Regions from separate parts of the Methylocystis iwaonis genome, predicted to be linked through region 2. Evidence: predicted binding sites of a transcription regulator. Region 2 holds the regulator's gene; each other region holds the start of a gene.
What was found. The regulator PhoB, encoded in region 2, activates phosphate uptake and scavenging genes when phosphate is short. The targets are predictions, from matches to a motif close to TGTCATNNANCTGTCAT.
Positions count from the first base shown of each region.

Region 1: QMG84_RS10885 (PstS family phosphate ABC transporter substrate-binding protein) is a predicted target of PhoB. The motif match lies at 1,299-1,315, and genes of this name have one in related genera.
Region 3: QMG84_RS13280 (OprO/OprP family phosphate-selective porin) is a predicted target of PhoB. The motif match lies at 1,599-1,615, and genes of this name have one in related genera.

Region 1 covers NZ_AP027142.1:2,244,183-2,250,500, forward strand. The annotation lists gene ybgC (tol-pal system-associated acyl-CoA thioesterase) at 1-47, shown strand, start outside; gene QMG84_RS10885 (PstS family phosphate ABC transporter substrate-binding protein) at 269-1,246, opposite strand; gene tolQ (protein TolQ) at 1,503-2,243, shown strand; gene QMG84_RS10895 (ExbD/TolR family protein) at 2,247-2,696, shown strand; gene QMG84_RS10900 (cell envelope biogenesis protein TolA) at 2,704-3,900, shown strand; gene tolB (Tol-Pal system beta propeller repeat protein TolB) at 4,046-5,347, shown strand; gene QMG84_RS10910 (nucleotidyltransferase family protein) at 5,379-5,675, shown strand; gene QMG84_RS10915 (HepT-like ribonuclease domain-containing protein) at 5,675-6,022, shown strand; gene ung (uracil-DNA glycosylase) at 6,019-6,318, shown strand, end outside.
Region 2 covers NZ_AP027142.1:34,128-40,445, forward strand. The annotation lists gene QMG84_RS00165 (aspartate aminotransferase family protein) at 1-752, opposite strand, end outside; gene QMG84_RS00170 (GcrA family cell cycle regulator) at 1,194-1,739, shown strand; gene phoB (phosphate regulon transcriptional regulator PhoB) at 1,774-2,523, opposite strand; gene phoU (phosphate signaling complex protein PhoU) at 2,516-3,235, opposite strand; gene pstB (phosphate ABC transporter ATP-binding protein PstB) at 3,257-4,039, opposite strand; gene pstA (phosphate ABC transporter permease PstA) at 4,036-4,878, opposite strand; gene pstC (phosphate ABC transporter permease subunit PstC) at 4,893-5,882, opposite strand; gene pstS (phosphate ABC transporter substrate-binding protein PstS) at 6,013-6,318, opposite strand, start outside.
Region 3 covers NZ_AP027142.1:2,753,283-2,759,600, forward strand. The annotation lists gene QMG84_RS13280 (OprO/OprP family phosphate-selective porin) at 1-1,529, opposite strand, end outside; gene QMG84_RS13285 (hypothetical protein) at 2,156-2,284, opposite strand; gene QMG84_RS13290 (tetratricopeptide repeat protein) at 2,281-2,997, opposite strand; gene QMG84_RS13295 (porin) at 3,088-4,659, opposite strand; gene QMG84_RS13300 (TCR/Tet family MFS transporter) at 4,944-6,164, shown strand.

The DNA.
Region 1 (6,318 bases), 1.5 Mb from region 2:
TGCCGCCGGACGTAAGAGCGACATTCGAAAGCGTGCTCGCCCGCTGAGCTGTCGCATTTCCGTTTGAGCGACTCGAATTTGGCTTGAATCAGTCCCGGCGAGCTGACCGGGGAATCCAGAGCCCACAAAAGCGCTGGCTTTACTCAGAGCCCGTCATTGCGAGCGAAGCGAAGCAATCCAGGGCTGCGATGCGGCCCTGGATTGCCTCGTCGGCTCCGCCTCCGCGCAATGACCGGCGGGGACAGCGAACCAATCAAGCGGATCAGTATCACTCCGCCGAAACGAGAAGGCCCAAACGCGTCAGCTCGTGTTCGCGAATATTGCGCGTTATCGGATAATAGCCCCCGCGCTTGGCCTGCGTCTGGCCGTCCTTCGAGAGAATATATTTGACGAATTCGCCAGAGAGCGTGTCCATCGGCGCCTTTGGGTCTTTCATCAAATAAACATAGAGCCCGCGCGCGAGCGGATATTTGCGCGTATAGGCGCTCTCGAAGGAGGTGTCGTAGCACTTCTTGCCCTGGCTTTGCGCCACGGGAACGGCGCGCACGCCGCTGGTCTTGTAGCCAATGCCCGAGTAGCCGATCGCCGCGGCGTCCGCCGACACGGCGCTCACGACCGCCTCGGAACCCGGCTCCATATGCACGGTGGTCTTGAAATCGGCGCCGCCGAGCGCTTGCTGCTTGAAGAGTTTATGCGTGCCGGAAAGAGAATTGCGGCTGTACATTGTGATGGGTTTGCGCGCCCATTCGCCCGTCAATCCCAGCTCTCCCCAGGTGTGAATGCTCTTCCCGTCGCCATTTTTGGGATCGGCGGAAAAAATGCGCTCGACCTCCTCCATGGCGAAGCAAGTAATCGGATTATCCTTGTGCACATAGATCGCCAGAGCGTCGACGGCGACCAAAACGGCGGTGGGCTTGTATCCGAATTTCGCCTCGAAGGCGTCGATCTCGTCGACTGTCATTTGGCGGGACATGGGGCCAAGCTGCGCCTCGCCCGACAGCAGCGCCGGCGGCGCAGTGTTCGAGCCTTTGCCGTCGATTTCGATTTGCACGCCCGGGTAAATGGTTTTGAACCCGTCGGCCCAGAGCTCCATCTCATGGAGCATCGTGTCGGAGCCGACCGACTTCAGCTTTCCCGAAAGCGACGGCAGACGCTTATAGGGCGAGAGCTCCAGATCGAGCGAAAAAGCGGCGCTGGCGGAAAGTGCGCAAGCGGCGACGATGGCGGAAAGGAAAGGGAGTTTCATGGCGATGCTTCGAAAGGTTAGAATTGGTCTGAAGAAACATTTCAGCAATGATGTGACACGCGCGTGACGAGGCGCGCGGAATCCACGAGCCGCCGAACCCATTTTTCAAGGTTCTTTAACCCTTACCGCTTGTTAATTCTTCCGCGGTAAGTATCGTTGTGCGCCGCACCCGCGGCCCAGAAAAGGGCGGAATCGCGGGGAATAAGGGGCGCTGCTGATACTGCAAGCGCGCGCCATTCCGCTTCAAGGACAAATCATGAATCCAACCGACATCGCCGCGACAGCCGCAGGCGCCGCCCCCGCCGCCGACATCACCATTTGGAGCATGTTCTGGGGCGCGCATATCGTCGTGAAATTCGTGATGGTGGGCCTGCTCCTCGCCTCGGTCTGGTGCTGGGCGATCATCATCGACAAGACGCTGCTCTTTGCGCGCCTTCGCCGGGCGATGGATCGTTTCGAGGAGAGCTTCTGGTCCGGCAATTCGCTCGAGGAGCTCTACGGCAAGCTCTCCGAGCGCCCGACCACCGGCATGGCGACGCTCTTCGTCGCAGCGATGAAGGAATGGAAGCGCTCCTTCCAGACGGGCGCCAGCGCTAGCTTCATGGGCCTGCAGGCGCGCATCGAGAAAGTGCTCGATGTCTCCATCGCCCGCGAGGTCGAGAAGCTCGAATCCAATCTGCTGGTGCTGGCGACGGTCGCGTCTGCCGGGCCCTTCGTCGGCCTCTTCGGCACGGTCTGGGGCATCATGACCTCCTTCCGCTCGATCGCCGCCTCCAAGAACACCTCCCTCGCCGTCGTGGCGCCGGGCATTGCGGAAGCGTTGCTCGCCACCGCCATCGGCCTTTTCGCCGCCATTCCGGCGCTCATCGCCTACAATAAGATGCAGGGCGACGTCGCCAAGGCGCAGGCGCGCATGGAGAGCTTCGCCGATGAATTCTCGGCCATTCTCTCCCGCCAGATCGATCAGCACGCGGCCAACCGCGACCGGGCGGCCTGACCCATGGGCGCGTCGGTTTCCGCTCCCGGACGCAAAGGCGGCAGGCGCCGCCGCGGCGTGCCGCGCTACGGCGCCATGGCCGAAATCAACATGACGCCGTTCATCGACGTCATGCTGGTGCTGCTCATTATCTTCATGGTTGCCGCGCCCTTGCTCGCGACCGGCGTCGCCGTCGATCTGCCGCAGACCAAGGCCGGCCAGCTCAATATCGACCAGAAGCCGGTGTCGATCGCCATAGACGACAAGGGCCAGATCTTCCTGATGGATCAGCCGGTCGAAGTGGCGCAGCTTCTCGACAAGCTCAAAGAAGCTGCCAAGCAGGGCTTCGACGAGCGCATCTATGTGCGCGGCTCCAAGGCCGTGAATTACGGCCGCGTGGCCGAGGTCATGTCGCTCGTCACCACGGCGGGCTACAAGAAAGTCGCTCTGGTGACGGAGCAGGAGAAGAAGTGAGGCTCGAATGAGAGTTTCGCGCTCCGAGCCAGGCGTCGTCATCTCGTCCGCGGCCCATGCCGGCCTGCTGGTGGCGGCGCTCGTCTTGTTTTCGGACGCGCGGAAATTCGAGGACGCCCCGGAGACGATCCCTGTCGAGGTCGTCACCGACGACGCGCTCACGCAGGTGACGAAGGGCGAGAAGACGCCGCGCGATCCAAAGCCCGCGCCGCGCGTCGACAAGGTCGCCAAGGAGAGCGAGACCAGGCCGCATCCGCCGCTCGCCGAAGCCAAGAAGAATGTGCCGACCCCTCCCCCGCCCTTGAAACGCCTGCCCGATCCCGGCGCCGACGACAAGCCCGAGCCGACGCCGCCCAAACGCGTCGCCGCTTTGCCGCCCGCGCCGGAGCCGCCGGAACGTCCGGTCGAGAAAAAGCCCGAGCCGCCCAAGCCAGTCGAAAAGCCCGCCGAAGCGAAGCCGACGCCGCCCGTCAAGCCGAAGGCCGCTGCGCCCGAGGAGAAGGAGCGGGATGAGCCCAAGGACGCCGAGGTCGTGAAGCCAAAGCCCCCCGTGCGCCCCAAGCCCGAGAAGGAAGCCAAGGAAGAGCCGAAGCCCGCGCCCGAGAAGCCGAAGGAAACGCGGCTGAAGACGGACGAAGTGGCGAAACTGCTCCAAAGCAAGAAGGCCGAGGAAAAGCCGACGAAGCCCCAGAACAGCGCGGAAGGCGAAACGGCGGAGAAGAGCGCCAAGGGCGCGAAGCCCAAGTCGGGCGACGAGAACGCCCCCAAGTCGAAATTCGACGCCGCGAATATCGCCAATCTCCTGAGCAAGGAGGCGCCGCAGCGCCGGGAATCGACGGGCAAGGAAATCAAGACCGCGTCGCTCGGCGCGCCGGAGGGAGCGGCGGCGAAAATGTCGGCGTCGATGGAGGCGCGCATCGCCTCTTACATCCACGATCACTACCACCCCTGCTGGGCCTCGGGCCTCTCGTTGGGCGGCGCCACCTTTGCGCCAGTGGTGGAGTTTCACTTGTCGCGCGAGGGCGCGCTGGAAGGCCGCCCGCGCCTGGTGAACCCTTCCGCCAATCCGGTGGAGCAGGCGCGCGGCGAGCAGGCGCTACAAGCCGTGCGCCGCTGCAGCCCGATGCGGATTCCGGCGGAATTTATGCCTTATTACGAGGAAGCGCTGCATGAAGTGACCATCCGCTTCCAGGATGCGAATTGATGCGCGCGTCGCTGCTGATTATGCCCCCTCCCCAGCCCTCCCCCGCTTCGCGGGAGAGGGAGCAAATTGCCGCCTCCTTCAAGATTCCGGCTATTGCCGATCGTGAGCGTGGGAGGGGCCCTTTACATCTCATGAGACCCTCGAAATGACCCGCCTCATCACCCGCCGCGCCGCCGCCGGCCTCTTCGCCAGCGCCGCTCTCGCGCCTTTCGCGCCCGCGCGCGCCGGCCGCATCATCGACCTCAAGGGCGGCGGCTTTCAGCCGACCAATATCGCCGTCGCGCCCTTCGTCGGCGACGAGGCCGCGCGCACGATCACTTCCGTCGCAACCAATAATTTCAAGCGCTCGGTCTTCCTGCGGCCGGTCGACGCCAATGTCGGCGAGGCTGGCTCGCCCGATCAGCCGGACCTGGCTGTCTATAAGACGGTCAACGCTCAGTTCGTTCTCACCGGCCGGTCGGTGCGCGCCGGCGATGGGCGCCTCAAGACAGAGTTCCGCCTCTTCGACGTCACCACGGGCGAGCAGGTCGCCGGCCAGCAATATGTGACGGAAGCTTCCAACCTACGCCGCGTCGCGCATCTTCTCTCGGACGCGGTCTTCAGCCGCATCACCGGCGAGAAAGGCTTCTTCGACACGCGCATCGTCTTCGTCGACGAGAGCGGCCCCAAGGACAAGCGCCGCAAGCGCCTCGCCATGATGGATCAGGACGGCGCCAATGTGCGCTATCTGACCCGCGGCGACGAGCTCGTCGTCACCCCGCGCTTCTCGCCCTCCTCGCTCGACGTCACCTATATGGCCTTCAACGACGAGGGCGAGCCGAAGGTTCTCTTGATGAATATCGAGAACAGCCAGCGTGAGGTCGTCGGCAATTTCCCCGGCATGACCTTCTCGCCGCGCTTCTCGCCCGACGGGCAGAAAATCATCATGTCGCTGTCGCAGGGCTCGTCCACCAATCTCTATACGATGGACCTGCGCTCGCGCACCACGACGCGGCTCACCGACACCAGCGCCATCGACACGGCGCCCTCCTATTCGCCGGACGGCGCGCGCATCTGTTTCGAAAGCGACCGCGGCGGCTCGCAGCAGATCTACGTCATGGGCGCGCATGGCGGCGAGGCCAAGCGCATCTCCTTCGGCGGCGGCCGCTATTCGACGCCGGTGTGGAGCCCCAAGGGCGACTACATCGCCTTCACCAAGCAGAACGGCGGCAATTTCTCGATCGGCGTGATGAAGACCGACGGCTCAGGCGAGCGCATCCTGACCGAGGGCTTCCACAACGAAGGGCCAACCTGGGCGCCCAACGGCCTGTTCCTGATGTTCTTCCGCGAAAGCGGCGGCGCGGGCGGGCCGAAGATTTACATGGTCGACGTTTTCGGCCGCTCGGAAGCGCTGGTGCCGACGCCGAACTACGCCAGCGATCCGGCGTGGGGGCCGTTGCAGGATTGAGATCGCTCGCGTCTGCAGTAGAATTGACGTCATGGACAGAGCTACGGCCATCGCGAAGCTTGGGAGGATCGCCGACGCGATTAAAACGCGAGGTGCAATCTCCCTATATCTTTACGGTTCGACGGCCCGCGACGAGGCGGGCGCCGATAGCGATCTCGACCTCTTCATCGACTATGATCCATCAAGCCGCTTCAACGCGCTGGACCTTGTGGACATTAAGCATTTTCTCGAGGATGAGTTGCACGCCCGCGTCGATCTGACGACGCGCGATGGACTGCATCCGCGCTTGCGCGAGAAAATCGAGAAATCAGCCATGCGCGTCTTTTGATGGGACGAGAAATCCTTCACGTCATTGACGACATCTTGCAGGAGATCGCAGGCGTCGAGCGGGTAACCGCGCACAAGACTCTCGACGATTACAAGGCTGATTGGTTGCTGCGGCACGCGCTTCAGCGAGCTATCGAAATCATTTCGGAGGCCAGCCGGGCCTTGCCCGAAGAAGTAACCTCCACTCAACCACACATCCGTTGGCGGGCCATTCGCGCCATTGGCAATGTGCTGAGGCACGAATACCAATCCATCTCAGATGAAATCATCTGGAACGTCCTGCGCGACGAGCTGCCTCCCCTGAAAGCCGCCGTCGAAGCGATCAAACAGAATATCAGCGCTCCATGACCAAGCCCGTTCGCATCGACGAAAGCTGGAAGAAACACCTCGCAACTGAATTCGAGAAGGCCTATTTCACCGACCTTCGCGAATTCGTTCGGACCGAATACGCTTCCTGCGCGGTCTATCCGCCGGCGGCGCAAATTTTTCGCGCCTTTGATGAATGCCCCTTTGACCAAGCGAAGGTCGTCATCCTGGGCCAGGACCCCTATCACGGCCCCGGTCAGGCGAATGGGCTTTGCTTTGCGGTCGGCGCCGGCGTCGCGCCGCCGCCTTCCCTGCAGAATATCTTCAAGGAAATCGAG
Region 2 (6,318 bases):
AGCGGGAAGCCGCCGCCGAGCCCCTTGGCGAGCGCGACAATATCGGGCGTGACGCCGGAGTGCTCGCAGGCCAGGAATTTTCCGGTGCGGCCGACGCCGCATTGAACTTCGTCCAGCACCAGCAGCAGGCCGCGCGCGTCGCACAAAGCGCGAAGCTTGCGCAGGAACTCATGCGGGAAGACGCGCAGACCGCCCTCGCCTTGCACGGGTTCGAGCAGCACGCCCGCGGTTTCCTCGGTGATGGCGGCTTCGACGGCTGCGAGATCATCGAAGGGGACTTGGTCGAAGCCGTCGAGCGGCGGGCCAAAGCCGTCGAGATATTTCGGATTGCCGCCGGCGGCGATGGTCGCGAGCGTGCGCCCGTGAAAGGCGCCCTCGAAGGTAATCAGGCGGTAGCGTTCCGGCTGGCCATTCGCCGCATGATATTTGCGGGCGGTTTTGATGGCGCATTCCACGGCTTCGGCGCCGGAATTCACGAAGAAGACCGTTTCGGCGAAAGTGGCGGCGACAAGGCGCTCCGCGAGACGCTCGGCCTCGGGGATGCGGAAGAGATTGGAGACGTGCCAGGGCTTTTCAGCGGCGGCCTTGAGTGTTTCGACGAGATGCGGATGGTCATGGCCAAGCGACAGCACAGCGACTCCTGAAGCGAAATCCAGGTAGCGGTCGCCATTCTCCGCGAACAGCCATGCGCCTTCGCCCCGCGTAAAGGCGACGTCGGCGCGCGCATAAGTCGGATAGAGCGCAGATGTCAAAATTATGCTCCAAGCCAACAGATCCGCCGTTTGGCGGTCGGGCCAAAAAACAAAGCGCCGCCCTTTCGGGGCGGCAGTTTGAGAAGGCGATTTTATGCGGGCGCGCTGTTTCGGTCAAATCCTAACGTCGCAGCCAACTTGGCTGGCGCGCCAGAGGCGTTTTTTCGTTCCAACTCCGGCGCGGAGTGAGTCGTCGCGGCAACACTCTGCGCACAATGCGCTCAGAAAGGCTGTGCAGAACGCGCCCTTTGGCTTGCCAGCGACTCTTGCCCGTGATTCAAAGGTTTTGTTAAGTTTTTCCCGCCGGCGCGGTAGCGTTGTTTCCGCCTGGCGTCCCTCGAGTTTCGATGCGCGCGACGTCGCCGCTGGTTCGCTCCGGCGCAGCGAGGGCGGGTGGATTCTGTCCGGTTGCGCGCTCAAACCGGCCGCTTGGAGGTCAAAATGTCTTGGACCGATGAACGCGTCGAGCTGTTGCGTAAGCTTTGGAGCGACGGTCTCAGCGCGAGTCAGGTCGCAGCGGAGCTTGGTCCCGGCATCACGCGCAATGCGGTGATCGGCAAGATTCACCGTCTTGGCCTCGCCGAGCGCGCCAAGACGGCCAGCGCGCCGCGACCCCGCGCCGCAAAGCCGGCGTCGCGCCAGGCGGCGGTTTCCGCCCCCGTGGCGGCGGCGCCGCGCGTCGGCGGGCACGCCGTGCACGGCAATGTCGCCCTCGCCTTCGCGCCCGAGACGGTCGTGGTGGCGCGCGTGACGCCGGATACGGACGTCGTCGTCCCGATGTCCGAGCGCGTGACGATCATGGAGCTGCGCGAGTCGATGTGCCGCTGGCCGATGGGCGATCCGACGTCGCCCGAGTTCCGCTTTTGCGGCGGCAAATCCCCGATCGGCGGCGGGCCCTATTGCGCGCATCACGCCCGTATCGCCTATCAGCCGGCGCAGGATCGCCGTCGCGCGCGCGATCAGCTCAGGGCGCCGCGTTACGCTTGATAAAGCGCGGGCGCGCGATCGGCTGCGGCCGACGTCACTCCCGGCCGAAGGTCTCGTCGAAGGAATAGCCGGAGCCGCGCACGGTGCGGATCGGGTCTTTTTCGCGGCCGCGGATGAGCGCCTTGCGAAGCCGTCCGACATGCACGTCGACCGTGCGCTCGTCGATCTCCGCCGACATGCCCCAGACGCTGTCGAGGAGCTGGGCGCGGGTGAAGACGCGGCCGGGCTTCTCCATGAAATATTCGAGCAGCCGGAACTCGGTCGGGCCCAGATGGATTTCCCGGCCCGAGCGGCGCACGCGGCGCGTCTCGCGGTCGAGGTCGATGTCGCCCAGCGTCAGCTTGGAGGCGACGCGCTCCGGCCGGGCGCGGCGCAGCAAAGCGCGCACGCGCGCCATCAGCTCCGGCGTCGAGAACGGCTTCACCACATAGTCGTCGGCGCCGACAGAAAGCCCGCGCACGCGCTCGGCCTCCTCGCCGCGCGCCGTCAACATGATGATCGGCATGTCGCGGGCGGTGTCGCGCGCGCGCAGGCGCCGGCAGATTTCGAGGCCCGAGACGCCCGGCAGCATCCAGTCGAGCAGCATCAGGTCGGGCGGCGACTCCGCGATGCGCAGCTCGGCTTCGTCGCCATTATCGACGTGCTCGACCTGATAGCCTTCGGCCTCCAGATTATAAACCAGCAGAGTCGCGAGCGGGACCTCGTCCTCGACGACGAGAATCCTCGGGGCGCGGTCGCTCTTGCCGTCGCGGGCGCCGGTCGGCGCGGTGGTCGCGTCACTCATGCGATGCGTCGCCCCCTGCGCCCAGAACGCCCGGCCGCGCCTTGGGGCGCTCGAGCGGCATGGATTCGCCTGTCACGAGATAGACGACAGTCTCGGCGATGTTGGTCGTGTGATCGCCAATGCGCTCGAGATTCTTCGAGCAGAACAGAAGATGCGTGCAGAAGGAGATGTTGCGCGGATCTTCCATCATGAAGGTGAGAAGATCGCGAAACACCGAGTCTTCCAGCGCGTCGAGATCGGCGTCGTTCATCCAGACGGTGCGGGCGCGCTCCTCGTCGCGCAGCGCATAGGCGTCGAGCGCGTCCTTGAGCTGCGTGGCGGCGATTTCGTGCATCGACTTCAGGCCGACGATGGCGCGCGGCAGACGCGCCTCGGAGGCGATTTTGAGCGTGCGCTTGGCGATGTTCTTGGCGAGGTCGCCGATCCGTTCGATGTCGCCGGAGATGCGGATCGCGGCGATGCATTCGCGCAGATCGATCGCCAGCGGTTGCCGCCGCGCGATCGTCATGACGGCGCTTTCTTCGATCTCGCGCTGAAGCGTGTCGAGCCGCGCGTCGCTTGCGACGACTCGCTTGGCCAGTTCGACGTCGAGGTTGGACAGCGCGTCCATCGCCTCGGCCAGCATTTTTTCGGCAACGCCGCCCATCTCGGAGATGCGACGTCCCAGCGACTCGAGGTCGCGGTCATAGGACTTGACGGTATGGTCGGTCATCGCTCGTTCCTTAAATGAGCTTCAGCCGAAGCGGCCGGTGATGTAATCCTGCGTGCGCTTTTCTCTCGGCCGGTTGAAGACGTCGTCCGTGTCGCCGAATTCGATGAGCTCGCCCAGATACATGAATGCGGTGTAGTCGGAGACGCGCACCGCCTGTTGCATATTATGGGTCACGATCGCGATCGTGTATCTCGTCGAGAGCTCCTCGATCAGCTCTTCGACCTTCGCCGTCGAGATCGGGTCCAGCGCGGAGCAGGGCTCGTCGAAGAGCATGACCTCGGGTTGGACGGCGACGCTGCGGGCGATGCACAGGCGCTGCTGCTGGCCGCCGGAAAGGCCGAGCCCGCTCGCCTGCAGCTTGTCCTTGACTTCGTCCCAGAGCGCCGCGCCGCGCAGCGCCTCCTCGACGCGGACATCCATATCGGCGCGCGACAATTTCTCGTAGAGGCGGATGCCGAAGGCGACGTTCTCGTAGATCGACATCGGGAAGGGCGTCGGCTTCTGGAAGATCATGCCGACGCGGGCGCGCAAGGCGTTGAGGTCGATCGCCGGATCGAGGATGTTCTCGCCGTCGAGCAGCACCTCGCCTTCCGCGCGCTGGCCCGGATAAAGGTCGTACATCCGGTTCAGCACGCGCAGCAACGTGGATTTGCCGCAGCCCGACGGGCCGATGAAGGCGGTCACCTTATGGGTGTGCAGCGACAAGGACACGGATTTCAGCGCGCGGGTGGCGCCGTAGTAGAAATCGAGGCTGCGAACCGAGATCTTGGTCGCGGACTGGTTCACCTGAGCGAGGGCGTTCATTTCGATTTTCTCCGGCCGGCGCTCAGCGCGCGGGCTGTGATCGACAGGGCGAGAACGGCGAAGGTGATCAACAGGGCGCCCGTCCAGGCAAGCTGCTGCCAATCTTTGTAAGGGGACAGGGCGAACTGGAAGATGACGACCGGCAGGCTCGCCATCGGCGCGTTGAGGTCGCTGCTCCAGAACTGGTTGTTGAGCGCGGTGAAGAGCAGCGGCGCGGTTTCGCCAGAGACGCGCGCCACCGCGAGCAGAATGCCCGTGACGAGACCCGCCTTGGCGGCGCGATAGGCCACTTTGCCGATGACGAGGGCGCGCGGCGCGCCGAGCGCGCTCGCGGCTTCGCGCATCGAGCCCGGCACCAGCAGCAGCATGTCCTCGGTTGTGCGCAGAACCACCGGGATGACGAGCAGCGCGAGGGCGACCGCGCCGGAGATGCCGGAGAAGTGCCCCATCGGCCCGACGAGCAGCGTGTAGACGAAGAGGCCGATGACGATCGACGGCGCGCTGAGCAGGATGTCGTTGATGAAGCGCACGACGATGGTCAGCTTCGAGTAGCGGCCGTATTCCGCCATATAGGTGCCGGCGAGCATGCCGAGCGGCGCGCCGATGGCGACGCCGATGATGGTCATGACGAGCGAGCCGGCGATGGCGTTCAGCAGGCCGCCCTGGCTGCCGGGCGGCGGCGTCATCTGGGTGAAGACGGCGGGAGAAAGTCCGCGAAGCCCTTCGTAGAGAAGCGCGGCGAGGATCAGCAGCAGCCAGGTCAGGCCGAAGATCGCGGCCCCCCAGGCGAGGCTGGTCGCCATCGAATTGCGCCGGCGGCGCGTGGCGTAGAGCGACATGGGCGCGGGGCTCCTTAAGCCGACTTCCGCTCGATGCGCATCAGCATGTAACGCGCGATCGCCAGAACGATGAAGGTGATGACGAAGAGGATCAGGCCGAGTTCGATGAGCGCGGACGTGTAAATGTCGCCGACGGCCTCGGTGAATTCATTGGCGATGGTCGCGGAGATGGTGGTTCCCGGCGCGAGCAGCGACGGCGAGATTTTATGGGCGTTGCCGATGACGAAGGTGACCGCCATCGTTTCGCCGAGCGCGCGGCCGAGGCCCAGCATGACGCCGCCGATGACGCCGACGCGCGTGTAGGGCAGAACCACATAGCGCATCAATTCCCATGTCGTGCAGCCCACGCCGATCGCCGCTTCCTTGAGGACCGGCGGCACGGTTTCGAAGACGTCGCGCGAGATGGAGGCGATGAAGGGCAGCACCATGATGGCGAGAATGAAGCCGGCTGTCAGCATGCCGATGCCATAGGGCGGACCGGCGAAGATCGAGGACAGCACGGGCACGTCGCCAAAGAGCGAGATCAGGCCGGGCTGCACATGGGTCTGCACGAAAGGCGCGAAGACGAAGAGGCCCCAGATGCCGTAGATGATCGAGGGGATGCCGGCCAGAAGCTCGATGGCGACGCCGATCGGCCGGCGCAGCGCATGGGGGCAGAGCTCGGTCAGGAAGGTTGCGATGCCGATGCCGACGGGCACGGCGATGAGCATGGCGATGACCGAGGTTACGATCGTGCCGAAGATCGCCGGCAAGGCGCCGAAATTATCGGTGACGGGGTTCCACGCCTGCGAGAACAGGAAACCCGGGCCGAAAGCCCTGATCGCCGGCAGCGAGCCGTGAACGAGCGAGACGATGACCCCGCCGAGGATGATGAGCACGATAACCGCGGCGGCGCGCGTCACCTGGAAAAAAATCCAGTCGAGCAACGCAATGCTCGAAAGCGCCTTAGTGCGGTCGACGACCGCTGGACGCGGCGCAGCGCTCTCCATTGCTAGCTCCGACATATTGCCCGCTCCATTCGATCCGCGTTGGGTGGGTTCGCTCGTCGTCATCGGTTACTCCTGACGCCGGTTCTCTCGAACCGGCGTCCATGGTCGCTGGCGGCTCATCATTGAGCCGCCGTTGATGCGCGGCTCAGTGCGCGAGCGGCTTGCCGTCCGCGCCCTTCACATTCGCCCAGCTCTTCTTGATCAGCTCGACGACCGGCTTCGGCATCGGGATATAGTCCAGCTCCTCGGCGGCCTTGGCGCCATTGGCGAAGGCCCAGCCGAAGAATTTCAGGGCTTCCGAAGCCGCAGCCTCGTCCTTCGAGTCCTTCGGGAGGAGGATGAAGGTCGCAGCCGAGATCGGCCAGGACTTGGCGCCCGGCTCATTGGTGATGATCTGGAAGAAGCCCGGGGACTTCGCCCAATCCGCGCTGGCGGCGGCGGCCTGGAAGCT
Region 3 (6,318 bases), 1.0 Mb from region 2:
TAGACGCCGGAGTTGACGATTGCGGCGGTCGTGGCGGCGCTCGGCTGCACATAAGTCGTGTAGGCGAGCATATTCGCGAGGCCCGAACCGGAGTAAGGCCCGCTGTTCAGATTGACCGAGCTGTAGCGCCCGGCCAGGCTGAACGCGCCAAAGCCCCCCGCGCTCAAGGGGTTCTTGATTTTCGGCTCGAAGAAATTCGCGCCCGACTTATCGGAGGTGCTGTAGGCTTGGGCGCGCTCTTCGCCCGTCACCCAATACTGGCCGTAGATATAGTAGCCGCCAAAGTGAGAGCTCGACCCGCCCGGAGCGAACACGCCCGAGGCGCGAGCTTGCAGGATTTTGTTGTTGTCGCGCGTATAATCCGTTGCGATATATTCGGCCTGCATGTCGAACGGCCCATAGGCGCCCGCGAGCTCGAAGCCGTAGCTCGTGACATGCTTGGTGCAGTGCCCGGCCACCGCGCTGAACGGGATGCCCCCGAACAGGCCGCCGTTGGCGTAGGAGCCACAGGACATATCCGGCGTGCCCAGAAGGCCCTGGCCGAGCACGGTCGCCTCCGAGCGCAGGCGATTGCCGAGACGCAGAACTCGATCGTCGTTGGCGCCGGTGGCGTCGTTCGGGCTGTGGTAGCGGCCCGACACGCCAAAGTGCAGCAGATTGTGCTCGTCCTTGATCGGCGCATAAGTGAAGCGGCCAGCGACGTCGACATATTGGGCTCCGCCCGTGGAGACCCAGCCAGCGGCCTTCGGAATGCCCCATCTCGACGGCGTGTTCTGGCCCGGCGTGTAGGAGGCGTCTTCCATCGATGTGGAGAAGACGCCAATACGGCCGGTCCAGTTGTCGCCGTAACCGCCCACCGAAATGCCGAGGTGACGGTTCGGGGCGATGCCTTCCACCGCCATCGCGCGCTCGATGAACGTGCGGAATTTAGAAGAAGAGGTCGACTCGAGGCTGAAAGGCTCGAAGTGATTCCCGACCATCACGAAGAGCGGGTCCTTCGCGAAAGGAACCGACAGGGCCGGATGCTGGATGCCGAAATACACATCGCGCATTCCACCGAGCACTTGATTGTTGCCGGTGACCTGACCAGTGCCGGAGAAGTCGTACTGCAGTTTGTAGAACCAGACTTGGGCGGCCTTGCCTTCGACCTCGAGACGGATCTGGCGAACGCCGACCTGGTTCGAGAAGCCGTTCAACGGCTGGGAGATGCCGCCGCCGTCCACCATGATGCGGCCGCCAACCTTGAAGCTGTAAGCCTTGTCTTCGGTCTCGACGAAGAGACCGTTCTTGAAGCTTACGAACACCGGCGGCGGCGCGTGGACATCGCCTTTGTGCGAAAGGTTGGCGACGTTGGATTTGGCGGCGGCCGCGGCTTTGGCCTCCTTCGCTTCCTTACGCAGCTTGGCCATCTCCGCCTCCAGAGCTTTCATGCGCTTTTCGATCGACCCCGGGTCGGCGGCCCCGAAGGCTCCCGACGAGGATAGAAGCGCGCCGAGCGCTGCGCCGCAAACTGCATATTTCTTGATCATGTCCGAATTTCTCCAGCCCGCACTCCGATTGTGCCTATTTTTTAGGCTGAGGCATAGTCGATACATCCTATGACATATCCATGACATTCTAAGTATTAGCTGCGCTATAGATAGTTATTCACAAATATCGTTGCCATTTTGCAACACAGTTCGGACACATTTCTGAATATTTCTACATGGTGTCAACTAATAATATTACGACATACTTCCAGTGAATCTGAAACACGCCAGTCGTCACCTCGAAACATTACTGTATTTGAGAAACATATAATCGCTGATTGGCAATGCAAGAAATCTATTGGACATATGGCAGAAATATCAGCATCCCATTCTCAACCTCGCGCTTTGCGCAGTGGATGGGTCGCGGCGAAAGGAGCCGACGGTCTGATCCGCCCGCCTTGGGTCGAGCCCGCTGTCTAAAGGCGCGAAGAACGGGCAAAAAGCCTATCGCCGTAGGGGCGTGGTGGTGGACTTGGCTGAACGGGGCTGAAACAATCCTCGTCGATCAGCCTCTCGCAAGAAACCAGAGCTTGCGAGCGCTCCCGATAGCGAGAGATCGGGACCGAAGACGCTGTCGTCGAGATTCAGAGGGAGGCGCCTGGCGCGCGTTCAGCCGCTTCAATCGTTCAAAATTGGCGGCGGGAAAGAATCGCGCCGCGCCCGAAATAAAAGCCTAGAAAAAAACCACGACAAAAAAAGCCGCGCCGCCCTTTACGGCGCGGCTTTGCCGACGCGCCGTTCAGGCTCATCGTCAATCGCAATTCTTGAATTGCGATTCCTTGCACTTCTTGACCATCTCTTTGGCCTTGGCGAGATCCGGCTCAGAGAGGAGCTGCGAGGATAACTCCTGCATTTCCTTTTTCTGGTCGGGCGGCATGGACAAAGGTTCGAGGCCGATCGCGGTCCACATGTAACCGCGCAGCAGGTCACGATCCAAACCTTGACCCGCCACATACATGGTTCCGAGATTGACCTGCGATTCGGCGTCTCCCTGCTTCGCGGCGAGGCGCATCCATTTCGCGGCTTCCTTATAATCCTGCCCGACCCCGGAGCCGTCATAATACATGCTGGCGATATTTGCCTGCGCCGCCGCGACGCCCTTGCCCGCCGCGAGCAGGCTCCACTTCATCGCTTCCGCATAGTCCTGCTTCAGTATGTGGCCATCGAGATACATCGTGCCCAGATTGGCCTGAGCCGCCGCGTCACCCTTTTCGGCAGCCTGCCTGATCCACTTGATCGCTTCCTTGTGGTCGACCGGGACGCCCTTGCCCATAAGGTAGATCGGGCCGAGCTCGGACATCGCCCGCGCTTCGCCTTTCTCGGCCAGCGGTTTGAGGATTTTTACCGCAGCCGCGTAGTCGCCCTTGCTTGTCGCGGCGGTCACGTCCTCGTAAGCGTCGGCGCGAGCTGAACTAGCCGCGATTGTGGCGGCGAGCAGGATCAGGAATGAGCCAATGCGCTTTCGCATGCGAACCCTTTTTTCACGCTATAAAGAGATAGGAACGCCCCCGGAAAACCGGGGACGTTCCTTTTGTTTGTGGAGCGTATCGAATTTCGCTCAGTAGTTCCACTGAAGCTGCATGCGCAGCAAGTCGGCGTGGAACTGGCGGTAGGGCGCCGCGCCGGTGTTGGTGCGGTTCATATTCGAATAGACCGCCGTCACCTCGACCTCCGGCAGCGGCTGCCACTCGACGCCGACGTCCCATTCATAGGTGCGGGCCGACGGAGCGTTGGTTTCGGTCTTCCAGCCGCCGTTGAAATACTGCCACTTAAAGAAGGGGAAGAAGGTGCCGAGGCCGAACTCCTTGTCGTCATACTTATAGGTCGCCTCGACATAGCCGCCGTTCAGGCCGGCCGAGCGGATATAGGTCTGCGTCGGATCGAGAGCGGGGCCGCGGCCCCAGTTCCATTCGGCGCGCAGACCGAAGGGCTGGGGATAGATCACGCCGGTGACGGCGACGCGATCGTCCTTGACGCCCTGGCAGCCATTGACGCAGCTCCAGCCCCAGGCGTTCGCGCCGGGATAATTGCCGAGCACGAGATTCCGGGTGCCGTCGAAATAGCCGGGCGCATTGACGAAAGGCACGCCGGCGCCAGGGAAGCCGACAGGACGGTAGCCGGCCCAATTGGTGGCCATGCCGAGGGACGGGGTGATCGCGGACGTCGTCGGCATGTAGCGGCCGGTGTAGCCCTGGATCGAGGCTTCGACGATCTGACCGTTCGCGAAGACGTAAGGATAGGTGAAGCGGCCGACGATGTGGACGCCATTGTTCAGCTCGATGCGGTTCGCGCCCTGGCCGTTATAGACGCCCAAAGCGACCATGCCATAGTCGCCCGTGCCCTTGAGGTTGTTCCTCACAAGGTCGCGGAAGAGATGACGCATATGCTCGGGCGTATAGTAGAAGAAGATGCCGAGATCGCGCTCGTCCTTGCAGCAGCTATTGATCGCATCGGCGCGGTCCAGCGCGAGGCGGTTCTGCGACGACTGCATGTTTTCGAAGCCGTAGGGGATCTTCGACTGACCGACGCGGAAACGGAATTCCTTCTTCTCGTCGATCGAAATATCGGCGTAGGCGTCGCGCATCTGGGCGAAATTACCCGCCGAGTTGCCGTAGATGCCGATCTGGGGATTGTACAGGGCGTAGGAGGGGTTGGTCCCCGCCGTGAAGCTGTTGCTGAACGTGCCCGACGGCGCGGAGGCGAGGTCGAACTGAACGTAGAGATACAGATGGCTGGAGACGTCGCCGCTGACGATCAGGCGCGCGCGACGGAGCAGGAAGTTCCTGCGCGGGCCCACCGAGCGATCATGCGGGCTGTAGACATTGTTCCAATTGTCCGCGTTGATCGTGTCGTTGTAGCGCATCTGCGTGTAGCCGCGGATGCTGAGCTTCTCGTACCAGTGCTTCGGCGCCTCCGGCGCATGCGCCACAGCCGGCGCGGCATGTGCGCGCTGCGCTTCCGCCTTGGCGGCGCGTTTCGCGGCCGCCTCTTCGGATTCGAGCTTGTTGAGGCGCGCTTTCAACGCGCGGATTTCCGAAGCCGTGTCGGCCGCGGCCGGAGAGGCCGCCACCCCCGCGAAAAGACCGAACGCCGCGGCGGCAAATGCGGCCCGTCCAACACCAAGTTTCATAAGGAACCCCCTTCGTTAACTTCCGGGGGCGAGTGAAGCCGCCCGTCGATGACAATGGCGTGACAATTTTCATAGAACGCAAACTGTGACAGGAGGCGCGAACGCAACTGTGGCCCCAATGCCACAGTTTTAGCATTTACAGGCCTGATTCGCGTGGCATAACGGCCACACTCCGCCACGATATTAACCATAGCTTGTCCTGGCCTCGCCCAAATCACCGCCTTGCCGCGCGGTCGCGTTGCCGCTATCGGAAAGGCCGACTTTTCCTAACTGCAAGGCCACAGATGACCCCCGCGCAACAGCCTCGTCGTGAGGCGGCGTTCATCTTCATCCTCGTCACCGTCGCGCTGGATATGCTGGCTCTGGGCGTCATCATCCCGGTGCTGCCGAAGCTGATCGTGCAGTTCGAGGGCGGGGATCTGGGCTCGGCGGCGCGAATCGTCGGCCTCTTCGGCTTGGCCTGGGCGGCGATGCAGTTCTTCTTCCAGCCCGTGCTCGGCGCCCTGTCCGATCATTTCGGCCGCCGCCCGGTCGTGCTGGCCTCCAACCTAGGTCTCGGCCTCGACTATATCTTCATGGCGCTCGCGCCCTCGCTGCCGTTTCTCCTCATTGGGCGGCTGATCTCCGGAGCCACGGCGGCGAGCGTCTCGACCGCCAACGCCTATATCGCGGACATCACCCCGCCGGAGAAACGCGCGGGCCGTTTCGGCCTCATCGGGGCCGCCTTCGGCCTGGGCTTCGTTCTCGGCCCGGCGATCGGCGGCGCGCTCGGCGCGTATGATCTGCGCTTTCCGTTCTGGGCCGCGGCGGCGTTCAGCCTCGCCAATGCGCTTTACGGCTATTTCATCCTCCCTGAATCTCTGCCGCCCGAAAAGCGCACGACCGGCATTGTCTGGCGCAGCGCCAATGTGGCCGGCTCGCTCGATTTCCTGCGGCGTGATCGCGCGCTGACGCTGCTGTCCGGCGCGCTCTTCCTGTCCTATCTCGCGCATGAATCGCTGCCGGCGCTTTTCGTGCTCTATACGCAGCAGCGCTATCATTGGGACGTGGCCGACACGGGTTGGGCGCTTGCAATTGTCGGCGTGTCGCAAACCATCGTCTCCGGCGGGCTGGTGCGGCCCGCGGTGGCGCGGCTCGGCGAAAAAGTGACGCTGACCATTGCGCTTGTCTCCGGCGCTCTCGGCTTTCTCGCCTTCGCCTTCGCGCCGACGGGCCTGGGCTTCATGGCGGGGGCGCCGTTGGTGGCGCTCTGGGGCATGGCCAATCCGTCTTTCCAAGGCCTGGCGACGCGGCTTGCCGGCTCTTCGGAGCAAGGCCGGCTGCAAGGCGCGCTCGGCAGTCTGCGCGGCGTCTCGGGCATGACCGGCCCGCTGATCTTCTCGCAGATTTTCGCCTTCTCGCTGTCGATCGATTTTTTCTCCGGCGCGAGCTATTTCGCCGCCGCCGCGCTCCTCGTCTCCAGTCTTACGCTGGGACTGAAAGCCATCAATTACAAATTGCTTTAATTTAACAAGTATTTATTCAGAAAATTCCGCAAACGGCGCAATCGCGCGTCGGGGGCCGGCTGCGCCAATTATCCGAATTTTGATGCGAGGCCGGAATATTCTCTGAAGGGTTTGTCAACGACTGAGGAGTAATACCGCATCACTACATAACTAA